3 regions of the Streptomyces sp. BPTC-684 genome follow, and region 2 is predicted to be linked to each of the others. Evidence: predicted binding sites of a transcription regulator. Region 2 holds the regulator's gene; each other region holds the start of a gene.
The links. The regulator HrcA, encoded in region 2, represses chaperone genes, less so after heat shock. The targets are predictions, from matches to a motif close to TTNGCACTCNGNNNNNCNGAGTGCNAA.
Positions count from the first base shown of each region.

Region 1 (5,987 bases), 980 kb from region 2:
CGTCCAGGCCGACCGTGTGCAGCGCGTCGACGAGCAGGCCCAGCTCCACTCCGTAACCGACGGGGAACGGCAGCCGCTCCAGGAGCGAGCGCCGGGCCGCGTACTCGCCGCCCAGCGGCTGGACGAACCCGGCCAGCTGCGGCCAGTGCAGGTTGAGCAGGGGACGGGCCACGAGTTCGGTGACCCGACCGCCCTGACCTGGGGAGTCGCCGAACGGCCGGTCGTACATCGCCTTGACGAAGTCCACGTCCGGGTCGGTCAGGAGCGGCCCGACGATCCCGGACACGAAGGCCGGGTCGAAGTCCCTCAGGTCCGCGTCGACGAAGCAGACGACGTCACCCGTGGTGACCAGCAGGGAGCGCCACAGGACCTCGCCCTTGCCGGGCAGGGCCGGTATCCGGGGCAGGATCGCGTCCCGGTGCACCACCCGGGCGCCCGCGGCGGCCGCGACCTCGGCCGTACGGTCGGTGGAGCCGGAGTCGACCACCACCAGCTCGTCCACCAGCGGCACCGCCGCGGTCATCAGCTCGCGCCGGATCGCGGCGACGATCTGGCCGACCGTGGCCTCTTCGTCGAGCGCCGGCAGGACGACGCTGACCGTGGTGGCGCTGCGGCGCTTGGCGGCCAGGATCGCGTCCAGCGTGCGGTCGGCCGCCGACCAGGAACGCCTGCTCAGCCAGCGCTCCACCTCTTCCAACACGGGCCGGAGCCTCCTCTGTGATCCATCTCGCGGTTCGGACGACTATCTCAACCGTCCGGGCCTTCGGTTACAGTCTTGAACAACGCGGATGACCGTCGCATGTCGGGGTCGTCGCGCGAACAAATGCCTGGGTCCTGGACCCAGTGCCACAGCGCTCATCCAGAGGGACTGAGGGAACGGCCCGTTGAAGTCCCGGCAACCCTCCTGCCGACCGCGAGGTCACGGTGGGGAAGGTGCCAATTCCGTCTCATGGCGAAATGCGCCATGGGGAAGATGAGGAGAAAGGGCCTCGCCATCATGGCTGTGCACACCGTCGCCAATGCCGCCACCACTGTGAACCTCGGTCCCGCCGTCGCGCTTTCCTGCCGGGAATGCGGCGAGCGGTTCGACCTCGGCCCCATCTTCGCCTGCGCCCTGTGTTTCGGGCCGCTCGAAGTCGCGTACGACCTTCCGACGGGTGACCCCGAGGCGCTGCGCCAGCGTATCGAAGCGGGCCCGGACAACATCTGGCGCTATGCGCCCCTGCTGCCCGTTCCGGCCAATGTGGCTGAAAAGCCTAACCTGAATCCGGGATTCACCAAGCTCGTCAAGGCCGACAACCTCGCCCGCGAGCTGGGCGTCACCGGCGGCCTCTACGTCAAGGACGACTCCGGCAACCCGACGCACTCCTTCAAGGACCGCGTCGTCGCGATCGCCGTCGAGGCCGCCCGCGCCTTCGGCTTCACCACGCTCTCCTGCTCCTCCACCGGCAACCTCGCGGGCGCGGTCGGCGCGGCCGCCGCCCGGGCCGGACTGCGCTCCTGCGTGTTCATCCCGCACGACCTGGAGCAGGGCAAGGTCGTCATGGCCGCGGTGTACGGCGGCGAGCTGGTCGGCATCGAGGGCAACTACGACGACGTCAACCGCTTCTGCTCGGAGCTCATCGGGGACCCGCTCGGCGAGGGCTGGGGCTTCGTGAACGTGAACCTGCGCCCGTACTACGGCGAGGGCTCCAAGACGCTCGCGTACGAGATCTGCGAGCAGCTCGGCTGGCGGCTGCCCGACCAGATCGTCATCCCGATCGCCTCGGGCTCGCAGCTCACGAAGATCGACAAGGGTCTCCAGGAGCTGATCAAGCTGGGGCTCGTCGAGGACAAGCCGTACAAGATCTTCGGTGCTCAGGCGGAGGGCTGCTCTCCGGTGTCCACCGCCTTCAAGGCGGGCCACGACGTCGTCCGGCCGCAGAAGCCGGACACCATCGCCAAGTCGCTGGCCATCGGCAACCCGGCGGACGGCCCGTACGTCCTGGACATCGCCCGGCGCACCGGCGGCGCGGTGGAGGACGTCAACGACGAGCAGGTCGTGGACGCGATCAAGCTGCTCGCCCGGACCGAGGGCATCTTCGCCGAGACGGCGGGCGGCGTGACGGTCGGTGTCACACGCAAGCTCATCGAAAGCGGGCTGCTCGACCCGGCGCTCACTACTGTCGTCCTCAACACGGGGGACGGCCTCAAGACCCTGGACGCCGTGGCCCCGACGACCGGCCCGACCGCGACGATCCGCCCGAGCCTGGACGCGTTCCGCGACGCGGGCCTCGCCCACTGACCCACCGGCCACGGAAAGGCAGCACACCATGAGCGTCAACGTCCGCATCCCCACCATTCTCCGTACGTACACCGGCGGCAAGGCCGAGGTCGCGGCCGAGGGTGCCACCCTCGCCGAGGTCATCGCCGACCTGGAGAAGAACCACACCGGGATCGCCGCCCGGGTCCTGGACGACCAGGGCAAGCTGCGCCGCTTCGTCAACGTGTACGTCAACGACGACGACGTCCGCTTCGAGCAGGGCCTGGAGACGGCGACGCCGGACGGCGCCGGGGTCTCGATCATTCCCGCCGTCGCCGGAGGCTGACCATCGAGCACAGTGCGGGCGGCTGCTGAACATAGGCCGAACATCGGCGCGCCACACGCACAGTTACCTGAATTGCCCCCTCCGCAAGCTAAGCGGAGGGGGCAATTCAGTGTGGTTGAGCGCGGTACAGTGGGGAAGTCCCCGTCGTTGTGCGTGCCACGTGCATATGAGAACGCGACGAACCGGCGTCGAGAAGCAGTCAAAGTGTTCGAGCATATTGCTCCTTAAGTGCGCTTTGCCCGGCCCGACTTGCCCCGGAATGCTGAATTTCGCGGCATTCCGCTCTTCACCCCTGCCCGGAATTCTCGTCCGATTGACCTGTTGCAGAGGGCAGTTGGGCAGATACATTCAGCCGCGGTCGACGCGTTCCGGCGCACACCCTCTCCTGTCGGAGGGTGGAGGTCTGACCCGGGTCCGCGAAGTGCGGTCCCGTGCAAGGGCCAGTAATAGGGGAGTTAGGCATGGCTCAGGGCACCGTCAAGTGGTTCAACGCGGAGAAGGGGTACGGCTTCATCGCGGTCGACGGTGGTGCGGATGTTTTCGTCCACTACAGCGCGATCCAGATGGACGGCTACCGCACCCTTGAAGAAGGTCAGCGAGTCGAGTTCGAGATCTCGCAGGGCCAGAAGGGTCCGCAGGCGGACATGGTCAAGCTCGCCGTCTGATCTCGGCGCGATCGGCCACCGACGCATACAGGCCCGTGGGGCCCGCATCCTCTGTAAATGGATGCGGGCCCCACGTGTGTGTCCGGGGCCCGGACTCCCCGCCCCGGAGGTGGCCGGGACCCGGCCGGGTCGGTGGGACGGTCTTGCACTCTCCTGGGCCGAGTGCTAATCATTGGCGTTAGCACTCTCCGAGTGAGAGTGACAGAACCAGGATCGGGTCGGTGAGGTCCGCAAGCCGCGTGGGGCAAGGAACCACAAGGCGCGCAGGCCGTCCGTCGCGGGCGCTTCCTCGATCCGGAGCAATCCACCCCTGTCCGGGAGGACCACTTCACATGGCCAAGATCATCGCGTTCGACGAGGAGGCACGGCGCGGTCTCGAGCGCGGGATGAACCAGCTCGCCGACGCCGTCAAGGTCACCCTTGGCCCCAAGGGCCGCAACGTCGTCCTCGAGAAGAAGTGGGGCGCCCCCACGATCACCAACGATGGTGTTTCCATCGCCAAGGAGATCGAGCTCGAGGACCCGTACGAGAAGATCGGCGCCGAGCTGGTCAAGGAAGTCGCCAAGAAGACGGACGACGTCGCCGGTGACGGTACGACCACCGCGACCGTCCTCGCCCAGGCGCTCGTCCGCGAGGGTCTGCGCAACGTGGCCGCCGGCGCCAACCCGATGGCTCTGAAGCGCGGTATCGAGAAGGCCGTCGAGGCCGTCTCCGGTGCGCTCCTGGAGCAGGCGAAGGATGTCGAGACCAAGGAGCAGATCGCTTCGACGGCCTCCATCTCCGCCGCCGACACCCAGATCGGCGAGCTCATCGCCGAGGCGATGGACAAGGTCGGCAAGGAAGGCGTCATCACGGTCGAGGAGTCCCAGACCTTCGGTCTGGAGCTCGAGCTCACCGAGGGCATGCGCTTCGACAAGGGCTACATCTCGGCGTACTTCGCGACCGACATGGAGCGCATGGAAGCCGCGCTCGACGACCCGTACATCCTGATCGTCAACTCGAAGATCGGCTCGGTCAAGGACCTGCTGCCGCTCCTCGAGAAGGTCATGCAGTCGGGCAAGCCGCTCCTGATCATCGCCGAGGACGTCGAGGGCGAGGCCCTGTCGACCCTGGTCGTGAACAAGATCCGCGGCACCTTCAAGTCCGTCGCCGTCAAGGCCCCGGGCTTCGGCGACCGCCGCAAGGCGATGCTGAACGACATCGCCATCCTCACCGGCGGCACGGTCATCTCCGAGGAGGTCGGCCTCAAGCTGGAGAACGCGGGTCTCGACCTGCTGGGCCACGCCCGCAAGGTCGTCATCACCAAGGACGAGACCACGATCGTCGACGGTGCGGGTGACAGCGAGCAGGTCGCCGGTCGCGTCAACCAGATCCGCGCCGAGATCGAGAACTCGGACTCGGACTACGACCGCGAGAAGCTCCAGGAGCGCCTGGCGAAGCTGGCCGGCGGCGTGGCCGTCATCAAGGCCGGCGCCGCCACCGAGGTGGAGCTCAAGGAGCGCAAGCACCGCATCGAGGACGCCGTTCGCAACGCGAAGGCGGCCGTCGAGGAGGGCATCGTCGCCGGTGGTGGCGTGGCCCTGCTCCAGGCCTCCTCGGTCTTCGAGAAGCTGGACCTGTCGGGTGACGAGGCGACCGGCGCCAACGCCGTGAAGCTCGCCCTGGAGGCCCCGCTGAAGCAGATCGCCGTCAACGGTGGTCTTGAGGGCGGCGTCGTCGTCGAGAAGGTGCGCAACCTGGCCGTCGGCCACGGTCTGAACGCCGCGACCGGCGAGTACGTCGACATGATCGCCGAGGGCATCATCGACCCGGCGAAGGTGACGCGTTCCGCGCTGCAGAACGCCGCGTCGATCGCCGCGCTGTTCCTCACCACCGAGGCCGTCATCGCCGACAAGCCGGAGAAGGCCGCCGCGGCCGCTCCGGGCGGCATGCCGGGCGGTGACATGGACTTCTGATCCCCTCCGGGATCAGCGGCTCCATAACGCTGTACGCCGAGGGCGGCACTCCTGTTCGCAGGGGTGCCGCCCTCCGGCGTGTCCGCAGGCTTTCGGCGCCGGTCAGCAGGTGCCGTCCGTGACCCGGGCCCCGATCACCGCCTTGCCGCCGCCGAAGGGGCTGACGGTGAGGTGCATGCAGAACGCCGCGTCCGTGCCGGAGCCGGTGATGTCGTACGCCGACGGGTCCTTGCCGTGGCCGCGCAGCACGAGCGGGTCGGTGAACCACTGGGCCGCGCCGGTGTTCTTCATGGCGTCCTCGATGGTCCGCGCGTAGCCGATGCCCGAGTACGCAGCGGACGGATCGAAGTTGGGCTGGGTCGTCCCGTCCAGGTCGTGCGCCGCCTGGTGGGCGGCGTCGCGCAGTTCGCCCGTGCTCCAGTTGGTCTGGTCGTTCACGACGAAGAAGGCGACGGCGACGAAGGCCAGGGTGAGGAAGATGAGGGTGAGGCCGACGGGGCTGGCGGGGTTGTAGCCCCAGCGCCCTCCCCAGCCGACCCTGATGAAGACGGGTTCGGGTTCGCGGTCGGACGCGGTCATGACGAGATCGTAAGGCTGGGGCGGCGTATGGGAGTTGCCGCCCCGGCTCGCGGACGGGCGGCTACGTCAGCGCCGTGCGCAGATGGCCGTCCGCCCGCTCCAGGCGGCGCGTCGCCGTCGCCGCGTCCACGTCCGCGAGGAGCATCAGGATCGCCGTCTTCACCTCGCCGCCGGCGGCCGCGAGGGCCGACTCGATGTCC
Region 1 covers NZ_CP124863.1:3,353,129-3,359,115, forward strand. Annotated here, with positions in the region: gene QIY60_RS15010 (glucosyl-3-phosphoglycerate synthase) at 1-700, opposite strand, end outside; SAM riboswitch class I at 853-980, shown strand; gene thrC (threonine synthase) at 998-2,284, shown strand; gene QIY60_RS15020 (MoaD/ThiS family protein) at 2,313-2,588, shown strand; gene QIY60_RS15025 (cold-shock protein) at 3,050-3,253, shown strand; gene groL (chaperonin GroEL) at 3,586-5,208, shown strand; gene QIY60_RS15035 (hypothetical protein) at 5,311-5,787, opposite strand; gene murQ (N-acetylmuramic acid 6-phosphate etherase) at 5,849-5,987, opposite strand, start outside.
Region 1: a site for HrcA is predicted at 3,396-3,422, ahead of groL (chaperonin GroEL). Genes of this name have one in related genera too.

Region 2 (5,987 bases):
GCATGCCTTCCGTACTGCCCGATGGTGAGCCCATGCCCGAGGACGGGGCGCTGCCCGGTTCCGCCCTGGAGGGCGCGGGGGAGCGGCCGCTCGGCTTCTACCTGCACGTTCCGTACTGCGCCACGCGCTGCGGGTACTGCGACTTCAACACGTACACCGCCACCGAGCTGCGCGGCTCGGGCGGCGTCCTGGCGTCCCGGGACAACTACGCGGCCACGCTGATCGACGAGGTCCGCCTCGCCCGGAAGGTGCTCGGGGACGACCCCCGCCCGGTCCGCACGGTCTTCGTGGGCGGCGGCACGCCGACGCTGCTGCCGGCGTCCGACCTGGTCCGCATGCTGTCCGCCGTACGCGAGGAGTTCGGCCTGGCGGACGACGCGGAGGTGACGACGGAGGCGAACCCGGAGTCGGTGGACCGGGCGTATCTGGAGGAGCTGCGCGCCGGGGGCTTCAACCGCGTCTCCTTCGGCATGCAGAGCGCGAAGCAGCACGTCCTGAAGATCCTGGACCGTACGCACACGCCGGGTCGCCCCGAGGCGTGCGTCGCCGAGGCGCGGGCGGCGGGCTTCGACCACGTCAACCTCGACCTGATCTACGGGACGCCGGGGGAGACGGACGAGGACTGGCGGGAGTCGCTGGCGGCGGCCGTCGGGGCGGGCCCCGACCACATCTCCGCCTACGCCCTGATCGTCGAGGAAGGCACCCAGCTGGCGCGCCGGATCCGCCGCGGCGAGGTCCCGATGACGGACGACGACGTCCACGCGGACCGCTATCTGATCGCGGACTCGGTGCTGGAGGCGGCGGGCTTCCACTGGTACGAGGTGTCCAACTGGGCCACCACGGAGGCGGGGCGCTGCCTGCACAACGAGCTGTACTGGCGGGGCGCGGACTGGTGGGGGGCGGGGCCGGGGGCCCACTCCCACGTGGGCGGGGTCCGCTGGTGGAACGTGAAGCATCCGGGGGCGTACGCGGCGGCGCTGGCGGGTGGGCGCACGCCGGGCGCGGGCCGCGAGGTCCTGTCCTTGTCGGACCGCCGCGTCGAGCGCATCCTCCTGGAGCTGCGCCTCCGCGACGGCTGCGCGCTGTCCCTCCTGCACCCGGCGGGCCTTGCGGCGTCCCGCCGCGCCCTGTCGGACGGGCTGCTGGAGCCCGGGCCGTACGGGGAGGGGCGGGCGGTGCTGACGCTGCGGGGGAGGTTGCTGGCGGACGGGGTGGTACGGGACCTGGTGGACTGACCTGTCGTGTCCCCGCCCCACGGAGCCCTCCGGGAGGGGCGGGGTTCGTCTGCGGACCGGTGGGGGCTGGTCGCGCAGTTCCCCGCGCCCCTGAATGCGCCCCTGCGGGGCGCCCAGGGGATGCCGCGCAGCGGCATTCAAGGGGCGCGGGGAACTGCGCGAGCAACCCAGGACGGTCCGCAGACGAACGAAGCGGGGTGCAGGGGCCGCAGGCCCCGCCCGGGGGGTCCGGGGGCGTAGCCCCCGGGATGCCACCCTTACCCCCACCCACCCCCGGAGGGTTCAGGGAAGGGGCGGGGTGGGGGCTGTGACGAAGTCGATCAGCTCCTCCACTCTGCCCAGCAGGGTCGGCTCCAGGTCCCGGTAGGAGCGGACCCCGGACAGGATCCGCTGCCATGCCGCCCCCGTGTTCGGGGGCCAGCCCAAGGCCCGGCACACGCCCGTCTTCCAGTCCTCCCCCCGCGGCACCACCGGCCACGACCCGATCCCCACCGACCCCGGCTTCACCGCCTCCCACACATCGATGTACGGATGCCCGGCCACCAGCACGTGCGAGCCCGTGACCGCCGCCGCGATCCGGGACTCCTTGGAGCCGGGGACCAGGTGGTCGACCAGGACGCCGAGGCGCGCGTCGGGACCGGGGGCGAAGTCCGCGACGATCGCCGGGAGGTCGTCGATGCCCGAGAGGTATTCGACGACGACCCCCTCGATCCGCAGGTCGTCGCCCCAGACCTTCTCCACCAGCTCCGCGTCGTGGCGCCCTTCCACATAGATGCGCCCCGCGCGCGCCACCCGCGCCCGCGCCCCCGGCACCGCCACGGAGCCCGACGCCGTGCGCGCCGGGCGCGAAGGCGCGGGCACCGGCGGGCGTACCAGCGTGACCACCTTCCCCTCAAGCAGGAACCCACGGGCCGCCAGCGGGAACACGCGCTGTTTGCCGAAGCGGTCCTCCAGCGTCACCGTCCCCGCCTCACAGCGGAGCACCGCCCCGCAGAACCCGGTCGTCACCTCCTCGACGACCAGGTCGAGCTCGGCGGGCACCTCGGGGGCCGGGGTCCCCTTCTTCCAGGGCGGGGTCAGATCCGGGCTGTAGCTGCGCATTCGGATGAGAATACGGGCGGTTCATGTGGCCATATGGGTGTACGGCGCTACGACACGCCGAATTTCGCCGCGAGTTGGCCCCGCTGCGCCCGTACGAACGCCGCGTCCACCACCGCCCCGTGCCCCGGCACGTACACCGCGTCCTCGCCGCCCAGGTCGAGCAGCCGGTCGAGCGCGGCGGGCCAGCGGGTGCGGACCGCGTCCGGGCCCGCCTGCGGCTCGCCGGACTCCTCGACCAGGTCGCCGCAGAAGACGATCTCCGGCGACCCCGAGGAGCCCGGGACCAGGACCGCCAGGTCGTGGCCCGAGTGGCCCGGGCCCACGTTCGCCAGCAGCACCTGCCGCCCGCCCAGCTCCAGCGTCCACTCGCCCGTCACGAAGTGGTGCGGGCGCACCAGCAGGTCCGCGGCCTCGGCGGCCTGCGCGGCCGGCACCCCCTGCGAGACGGCGTCGGTGCGCAGGGCGTCGCCGTCGAGCACTCGGTCGATGCCCACCGCCCCGTACACCTCCACCCCGGAGAACGCGGCCGTGCCGAGCACGTGGTCGAAGTGCGGATGGCTGAGTGCGATGTGCGTCACCCGGCGCCCGAGCAGCGCCTGCGCCTGGGCGCGCAGCTCGGCGCCCTCGCGCAGGGTCGACCCCGTGTCGTACAGCAGGACCGCGTCGTCGCCGACGACCAGGCCCACCGTCGCGTCCCACCCCGGAAGCCTGCGGCGGCCCACGCCGTCGCCGAGCCGCTCCCAGCCGAACTCTTCCCATCTGACGTCCATGACGTGACGCTATCCCGGGCGGTCGGGGACAGCGCCCGGCCGCGCCGCTCCACCGCGCCGCGAGCGTCACGGGCGGCCGCCCTTGCTAGGGGTGTACCGGTCGGCCGTACACTGACCGGGGGATTGCTGGCACTCGAACGCACAGAGTGCCAGGCAGAGCGCCTAGGGACGACAGCTGGAGGTGTGCGCGGTGCTCAGTGAACGCAGACTTGAGGTCCTGCGCGCCATCGTCCAGGACTACGTCGGGACCGAGGAGCCGGTGGGCTCGAAGGCCCTGACCGAGCGGCACGCGCTGGGCGTCTCCCCGGCGACCGTGCGCAACGACATGGCCGTGCTGGAAGAGGAGGGCTTCATCGCCCAGCCTCACACCAGCGCGGGTCGCATCCCGACCGACAAGGGCTACCGGCTGTTCGTCGACCGGCTCGCGGGCGTCAAGCCGCTGTCGTCGCCGGAGCGGCGGGCCATCCAGAACTTCCTGGACGGGGCCGTCGACCTCGACGACGTGGTGGCGCGGACCGTGCGGCTGCTCGCGCAGCTGACCCGGCAGGTCGCCGTCGTGCAGTACCCGTCGCTGACGCGGTCCACCGTGCGGCACGTGGAGCTGCTGTCGCTGGCCCCGGCCCGACTGATGCTGGTGCTCATCACGGACACCGGGCGGGTCGAGCAGCGGTTGGTCGACTGCCCGGCGCCGTTCGGCGAGACCTCGCTGGCGGACCTGCGGGCCCGGCTCAACAGCCGGGTGGTGGGGCGCCGCTTCGCGGACGTCCCGCAGCTGGTGCAGGACCTGCCGGAGTCCTTCGAACCGGAGGACCGAGGAACCGTTTCGACGGTGCTCTCCACCCTGCTCGAAACCCTGGTCGAGGAGACCGAGGAGCGGCTGATGATCGGCGGCACCGCCAATCTCACCCGCTTCGGGCACGATTTCCCCCTGACCATCCGGCCGGTGCTGGAGGCGCTGGAGGAGCAAGTGGTGCTCCTCAAGCTGCTCGGCGAGGCCAAGGAATCGGGCATGACCGTACGAATCGGGCATGAGAACGCCCATGAAGGGCTGAACTCCACGTCCGTCGTCTCGGTCGGCTACGGTTCGGGCGGCGAAGCCGTCGCAAAACTCGGCGTGGTCGGACCGACCCGCATGGATTACCCCGGAACGATGGGAGCGGTACGCGCAGTGGCACGTTACGTCGGACAGATCCTGGCGGAGTCGTAAGTGGCCACGGACTACTACGCCGTACTGGGCGTACGCCGCGACGCATCGCAGGACGAGATCAAGAAGGCGTTCCGGCGCCTGGCGCGCGAACTCCACCCGGATGTGAATCCGGACCCGAAGACGCAGGAGCGCTTCAAGGAGATCAACGCCGCCTACGAGGTCCTCTCGGACCCGCAGAAGAAGCAGGTCTACGACCTCGGCGGCGACCCCCTGTCGTCCTCCGGCGGCGGTGGCGCGGGCGGCTTCGGCGCGGGCGGCTTCGGGAACTTCTCGGACATCATGGACGCGTTCTTCGGCAACGCGGCGCAGCGCGGCCCGCGCTCGCGCACCCGCCGGGGCCAGGACGCCATGATCCGCCTGGAGATCGACCTCAACGAGGCGGCCTTCGGCACGACCAAGGAGATCCAGGTCGACACCGCGGTGGTGTGTACGACCTGCTCCGGCGAGGGCGCTGCCCCCGGCACCTCGGCGCAGACGTGTGACATGTGCCGCGGCCGCGGTGAGGTGTCGCAGGTCACCCGCTCCTTCCTGGGTCAGGTCATGACCTCCCGGCCCTGCCCCCAGTGCCAGGGCTTCGGGACCGTCGTGCCCACGCCGTGCCCGGAGTGCGCCGGCGACGGCCGCATCCGCTCGCGCCGCACGCTCACGGTCAAGATCCCGGCCGGTGTCGACAACGGCACCCGGATCCAGCTCGCGGGCGAGGGCGAGGTCGGCCCCGGCGGCGGCCCCGCCGGTGACCTGTACGTGGAGATCCACGAGCTCAACCACGACGTCTTCCAGCGCCGTGGCGACGATCTGCACTGCACGGTGACGATCCCCATGACGGCGGCGTCGCTCGGCACCAAGGTGCCGCTGCAGACGCTGGACGGCATGGAGGAGGTGGACATCCGCCCGGGCACGCAGTCGGGCCAGTCCATCCCGCTGCACGGGCGCGGTGTGACGCATCTGCGCGGCGGCGGCCGGGGCGATCTGATCGTCCACGTCGAGGTCACCACGCCGACCAAGCTGGACCCGCAGCAGGAGGACCTGCTCCGCCAGCTGGCCAAGCTGCGCGGCGAGGAGCGCCCCCTGGGCCAGTTCCAGCCGGGTCAGCAGGGTCTGTTCTCCCGGCTGAAGGACGCGTTCAACGGTCGCTGAGGCCTGTCGGCTGCGGACCGTGCTGGGTTGCTCGCGCAGTTCCCCGCGCCCCTAGGTAGTCAGGGGCGCGGGGCTGTATCGATTTGCGGCTCCGCCGCGTGGGCGCGACCAGCCCTCACCGGCCCGCAGGTCAAGAGGGGCCGGGGCGGAGCCCAGGGAGGGCGGGCGATTCGGTGCCGGAGCGTGCCCGTGGCACGATGCGGGCATGGCTTTGACCGATCTCTGCCGGTATCCGATCGTGCAGGCTCCCATGGCCGGTGGCGTCTCCGCCCCCGGTCTGGCCGCCGCGGTCGGCGACGCCGGCGGACTCGGGTTCCTGGCCGCCGGCTACAAGACGGCCGACGGCATGTACCAGGAGATCAAGCAGCTGCGCGGGCTCACCGGGCGGCCGTTCGGGGTCAACCTGTTCATGCCGCAGCCGCCGCACACCGACCCGGCCGTCATCGAGGTGTACCGCAGCCAGCTGGCGGGCGAGGCCACCTGGTACGAGACGCCGCTGGGCGACGCCGACTCCGGTGGCGACGACGGCTACGAGGC
Region 2 covers NZ_CP124863.1:4,329,479-4,335,465, forward strand. Annotated here, with positions in the region: gene hemW (radical SAM family heme chaperone HemW) at 3-1,235, shown strand; gene QIY60_RS19020 (DUF3097 domain-containing protein) at 1,518-2,336, opposite strand; gene QIY60_RS19025 (MBL fold metallo-hydrolase) at 2,384-3,106, opposite strand; gene hrcA (heat-inducible transcriptional repressor HrcA) at 3,297-4,313, shown strand; gene dnaJ (molecular chaperone DnaJ) at 4,314-5,450, shown strand; gene QIY60_RS19040 (nitronate monooxygenase) at 5,656-5,987, shown strand, end outside.

Region 3 (5,987 bases), 2.2 Mb from region 2:
GCGGTGACCTCGGCGGCGGCGGCCAACGCGCTGCCGGTCGCCGAGTACACGCTGGCCGCGATCCTCTTCGCGGGCAAGCGCGTCCTGGCCTCGGCCCGGCGGTACGCGGAGCTGCGCGCCCCGCACGACTGGCTGCGCGAGGGGGACGGCACCGGCAACTACCAGCGGACGGTCGGCCTGGTCGGCGCCTCCCGGATCGGCCGCCGGGTGATCGAACTGCTGCGCCCCTTCGACTTCCGGGTGCTGCTGCACGACCCGTACGTCGACGCAGACGGGGCGGCCCGGCTGGGCGTCGAGCTCGTCGACCTGGGCGAGCTGTGCGCCCGCAGCAGCGTCGTCTCCGTCCACGCACCGCAGCTCCCGGCCACCGAGCGCATGATCGGCGCCCGTCAGCTCGCCGCGATGCCGGACGGGGCGACCCTGGTCAACACCGCGCGCGGCTCCCTGGTGGACGGGGCCGCCCTGCTCGGCGAGCTCCTCTCCGGCCGCCTCCATGCCGTACTGGACGTCACCGAGCCCGAACTCCCGCCCCGCGAGAGCCCGTTGTACGACCTGCCCAACGTGCTGCTCACCCCGCACATCGCCGGCTCGCTCGGCAACGAGCTGCACCGGATGGCGGACCTGGCGCTGGACGAGGTGGAGCGGTTCGCGGCCGGGAAGCCGTTCGCGGACCCCGTCCACGCGGCGGCCCTGCGCCACTCGGCCTGAACGGCCCGGCTTGGTCGAATCACACTAAACTGGACGTATTCCCATGTGGACAGCAGCCCGCCCGCAGCCCGACCACAGCCGAGGGAGACGCCATGAAATTCGCACAGATAATCGACTTCAAGACCGAGCGGTACGACGACCTGGACCGGCTCATGGACCGCTGGGTCGAACAGACCAAGGGCAAGCGGACCGCCACGCGCGGCCTCATCGGCAAGGACCGCGCCGACGGGTCGCACTTCGTCGAGGTCGTCGAATTCGCCTCGTACGACGAGGCCATGGCGAACTCCAACCTCCCGGAGACGAACCGTATCTTCGAGGAGATGGTGGCTCTCTGCGACGGCATGCCCACCTTCACCGACCTCGACGTGGTCCGCGACGAGCAGTTGAACGCCGCAACCGTCCGCCGGTTCTTCCACGAGATCGCCATCGGGGGCAACCTCGACGCCGTCGACGAGGTGTTCGCGGCCGACTACACCGACCACGACATCATCAAGGACGAGGAGACCGTCGTCGGAGCCGACGTCATCCGCCAGGACGTGAGCTCGTGGCGGAACGCGTTCGAGTTCACCTTCTCCCTCGACCGGCAGATCTGCGAGGGCGACGACGTGGTGACGCTGTGGACCTGGACCGGCACCCACAAGGGCGACTTCATGGGCATCGCGCCCACCGGCAAGGTGTGCACCATGACCGGCACCACGGTCTTCCGCTGCAAGGACGGCAAGATCAAGGAAGGCTGGTGGCACTACGACGCGCTGGGCCTGATGAAGCAGCTCGGCGCCGTCTGAGGCACGTACGTACAGCCGCCTGAGACGCGTACGGACAACAGGGAAGGCCCCCGCTCCCGGAAACACCCGGGAGCGGGGGCCTTCACACGTCGTCGGACGTCAGCGTGTCACCGCAGGTCAGTGGCTGTGGCCGTGACCGTGGCCGTGACCGGCGTCGCCCTCTTCCTCGGCCGGCTTCTCGACGACCAGGGTCTCGGTCGTGAGCAGCAGGGAGGCGATGGAGGCGGCGTTCTCCAGGGCGGAGCGCGTCACCTTGACCGGGTCGATGACGCCGGCCTTGACCAGGTCGCCGTACTCACCGGTGGCGGCGTTGAAGCCGTTGCCCTTCTCCAGCTCCGCCACCTTCGAGGTGATGACGTAGCCCTCCAGGCCGGCGTTCTCGGCGATCCAGCGCAGCGGCTCGACGGCGGCGCGGCGGACGACCGCGACACCCGTGGCCTCGTCGCCGGCCAGGCCGAGGTTGCCCTCCAGGACCTTGACGGCGTGGACGAGCGCGGAGCCACCACCGGAGACGATGCCCTCCTCGACCGCGGCGCGGGTCGCGGAGATGGCGTCCTCCAGACGGTGCTTCTTCTCCTTCAGCTCCACCTCGGTGGCGGCGCCGACCTTGATCACGCACACGCCGCCGGCGAGCTTCGCGAGGCGCTCCTGGAGCTTCTCGCGGTCCCAGTCGGAGTCCGTGGACTCGATCTCGGCCTTGATCTGGTTGACGCGACCGACGACTTCCTCGTGGCTGCCGCCACCGTCGACGATGGTCGTGTCGTCCTTGGTGATCGTGACGCGGCGGGCCGAGCCCAGCACGTCCAGACCGGCCTGGTCGAGCTTGAGGCCGACCTCCTCGGCGATGACGGTGGCACCGGTGAGGGTGGCCATGTCCTGGAGCATCGCCTTGCGGCGGTCGCCGAAGCCCGGGGCCTTGACGGCCACGGCGTTGAACGTGCCGCGGATCTTGTTGACGACCAGGGTCGACAGGGCCTCGCCCTCGACGTCCTCGGCGATGATCAGGAGCGGCTTGGAGGAGCCGGCCTGGATGACCTTCTCCAGGAGCGGCAGCAGGTCCTGGATCGAGGAGATCTTGCCCTGGTTGATCAGGATGTACGGGTCGTCGAGGACGGCCTCCATACGCTCCTGGTCGGAGACCATGTACGGGGAGAGGTAGCCCTTGTCGAAGGCCATGCCCTCGGTGAACTCCAGCTCCAGGCCGAAGGTGTTGGACTCCTCGACGGTGATGACACCGTCCTTGCCGACCTTGTCCATCGCCTCGGCGATGAGCTCGCCGACCTGGGTGTCCTGCGCGGAGAGCGCGGCCACGGCGGCGATGTCGGACTTGTCCTCGATCGGGCGCGCGGTGGCGAGCAGCTCGTCCGAGACGGCCTTGACGGCCGCGTCGATGCCCTTCTTCAGGGCGGCCGGGGAGGCGCCGGCGGCGACGTTGCGCAGGCCCTCGCGGACCAGCGCCTGGGCCAGCACGGTGGCGGTGGTGGTGCCGTCACCCGCGATGTCGTTGGTCTTGGTCGCCACCTCCTTCACGAGCTGGGCGCCCAGGTTCTCGTACGGGTCGTCGAGCTCGACCTCGCGGGCGATCGTGACACCGTCGTTGGTGATGGTGGGGGCGCCGAACTTCTTGTCGATGACGACGTTGCGGCCCTTGGGGCCGATCGTCACCTTCACAGTGTCGGCAAGCTTGTTGACGCCGCGCTCAAGGGCGCGACGGGCGTCCTCGTCGAACTTCAGGATCTTCGCCATGGGAGCGGTTCAGCCCTCTCGGAAACTCGGTGATACGAAAACTGCGCCCCTCGCCGCCCGGCTGTCAGCGGGGTGGCCAGGGGCGCAGCTCAGAAGCATTCGCTTCGAGATGAATTACTTCTCGATGATCGCGAGCACGTCGCGAGCCGAGAGGACGAGGTACTCCTCGCCGTTGTACTTCACCTCGGTGCCGCCGTACTTGCTGTAGAGCACGACGTCGCCGACGGCGACGTCGAGCTCGACGCGCTTGCCGTCCTCGACCCGGCCCGGGCCCACGGCCAGGACGACGCCCTCCTGGGGCTTCTCCTTGGCGGTGTCCGGAATGACCAGGCCGGAGGCCGTGGTCTGCTCGGCGTCGAGCGGCTGGACCACAATGCGGTCCTCGAGCGGCTTGATGGCAACCTTGGAGCTGGCGGTCGTCACGATCCGACCTCCCCCTTCGGAGATCTCACGGGGTTAACTGTCTGAGGTGGCGACCAGGTGGATCCGTCGTCGCGGGTGCCGGACCTGCCCGTCGCTGTGTTGGCACTCTCCGATGGGGAGTGCCAGAGCCGAGACTAGGACGGCGATTAGCACTCGGTCAAGCGGAGTGCCAAGCCGCGGGCCGTGGCGGCCGAATCCCGACGGGTGCGGGGCGGCCCTCGCGGGCCGCTCCCGATCCGTCCCGACGAAGAATTCACCTGTCCGGTTCGTCCACACCCCTGTGGACTTTGCGACATGAGTTCTTCGGGAGAACCCTCGCCATCCGGGCGAAAGGGTCCTTAGGGTCGGGCCGATGAGGACGATGCGTACGGGTACGGGAGCCGAGCCCGGAACGGACGGCGAATTCGGCCACGCCCCCGTCGAGGGCGGGCCGGGGCGGGCGCTGGCGTCCGCGCGCCGCCGCACCGAGGCGCTGCTGCTCGCGCTGGTCGTGGTCGTCACGGTCGGCGGCCACGCCTGCGTCTCGGCGGCGCTGACCGGCGGGATTCCGCGCGCCACCGCCGAGTTCGCGGTGAGCATGACGCTGATCTCGCTGGCCGGGCATCTGACCGTACGCAGGTTCGCGGCGTACGCGGACCCGCTGATCCTGCCGCTCGCGGTGCTCCTGTCCGGGCTCGGCCTGGTGCTGCTGTACCGGCTCGACCCGGCGTACGCGAAGGCGTTCAAGTCGGCGCCCACCGCGTCGGGGCAGCTGGTGTGGACGGTGATCGGACTGACGGGCTGTCTGCTGACGGTGGCGCTGCTGCGCGACCACCGCCGCCTCCAGCGCTACATCTACGTCTCGATGGCGGTGGCGCTGGTCCTCCTGATGGCCCCGTCGTTCTTCGGCGCGGACACGTACGGCGCCAAGCGCTGGATCCTCCTGGGCCCGTTCTCGCTCCAGCCCGGCGAGTTCGTGAAGATCATGATCACGGTGTTCTTCGCGGGCTATCTGGTGGTCCACCGCGACTCGCTGGCGCTCACCGGCCGAAAGGTCCTGGGCGTCCGGCTGCCGCCGGGCCGCCAGATGGCACCGCTGGTGGCGATCTGGGTGCTGAGCCTGCTGGTGCTGGTCTTCGAACGCGACCTGGGCACGTCGCTGATCTTCTTCGGCCTCTTCGTGGTCATGCTGTACGTGGCGACCGAGCGCACCAGCTGGATCGTGTGCGGGGTGCTGATGGCGGCGGTCGGGGCGTACGTGGTCGGCTCGACCGAGCCGCACGTCAAGGGCCGGATCGTGGCGTGGCTGCACCCCTTCGACGTCTTCCTGCCACCGGAGAAGCGCCCGCCGGGCCTGGTCTCCGACCAGCTGGCGCAGGGCCTCTTCAGCTTCGGCAGCGGCGGGATGACCGGCACGGGCCTGGGCGAGGGCCACCCCGAACTGGTCGGCTTCGCGGGCCGCAGCGACTTCATCCTGACGACGGTCGGGGAGGAGCTGGGCATGGCCGGGGTGATGGCGGTGCTCCTGCTGTACGGCCTGCTGGTCCAGCGGGGCCTGCGGACGGCCCTGGCGGCCCACGACGCGTTCGGCAAGCTGCTGGCGACGGGCTTGGCGGCGGCGCTCGCCCTCCAGGTGTTCGTGGTGGTCGGCGGCGTGACGGGCCTGATCCCCCTCACGGGCAAGGCCCTCCCGTTCCTGGCGAAGGGGGGTTCGTCGCTGGTGGCGAACTGGGTGATGGTGGCGCTGCTGATCCGGGTGAGCGACAGCGCGGGGAGGCGGCGGGCGGGGTGATCCTCGCGGGGGCGTGCTGGTGCGGTGCGCTTCGTCTGCGGGTGATCGGCGGCTGGTCGCGCAGTTCCCCGCGCCCCTTTTGGCCCGGGGCTCGTCTGCGGGCCGGCGGGGGTTGCTCGCGCAGTTCCCCGCGCCCCTTATCGACCCGGTGTTTGCCTGCGGACCGTGCTGGGTTGCTCGCGCAGTTCCCCGCGCCCCTGGAAGCGCCCCTCCGGGGCGCCCAGGGGATTGCCGCGCAGCGGCACTTAAGGGGCGCGGGGAACTGCGCGACCAGCCACAAACAGCCCGCAGACAAACGGGTCCGGGGCGCAGCCCCCGGCAACCCACCCACCCCCTGCACGGGGTCCGGGGCGGAGCCCCGAAGCGGGGTGCAGGGGCCGCAGGCCCCGCCCAAGGGTCTGGGGGCGTAGCCCCCAGGAGAGCCACCTCAACCCCCCACCCACCCCCGGAGGGTTTAGGGAAGGGGCGGGGTGGGGCAAAATGCCGCGCCGGGCTCAGACGTAGTCCTCCAACCGAGCCACCGCATACCCTTTCTCCGTAATCACCCTCATCAC
Region 3 covers NZ_CP124863.1:2,155,047-2,161,033, forward strand. Annotated here, with positions in the region: gene QIY60_RS09535 (hydroxyacid dehydrogenase) at 1-708, shown strand, start outside; gene QIY60_RS09540 (ester cyclase) at 801-1,493, shown strand; gene groL (chaperonin GroEL) at 1,611-3,239, opposite strand; gene groES (co-chaperone GroES) at 3,354-3,662, opposite strand; gene QIY60_RS09555 (FtsW/RodA/SpoVE family cell cycle protein) at 4,015-5,433, shown strand; gene QIY60_RS09560 (polysaccharide deacetylase family protein) at 5,928-5,987, opposite strand, start outside.
Region 3: a site for HrcA is predicted at 3,809-3,835, ahead of groES (co-chaperone GroES). Genes of this name have one in related genera too.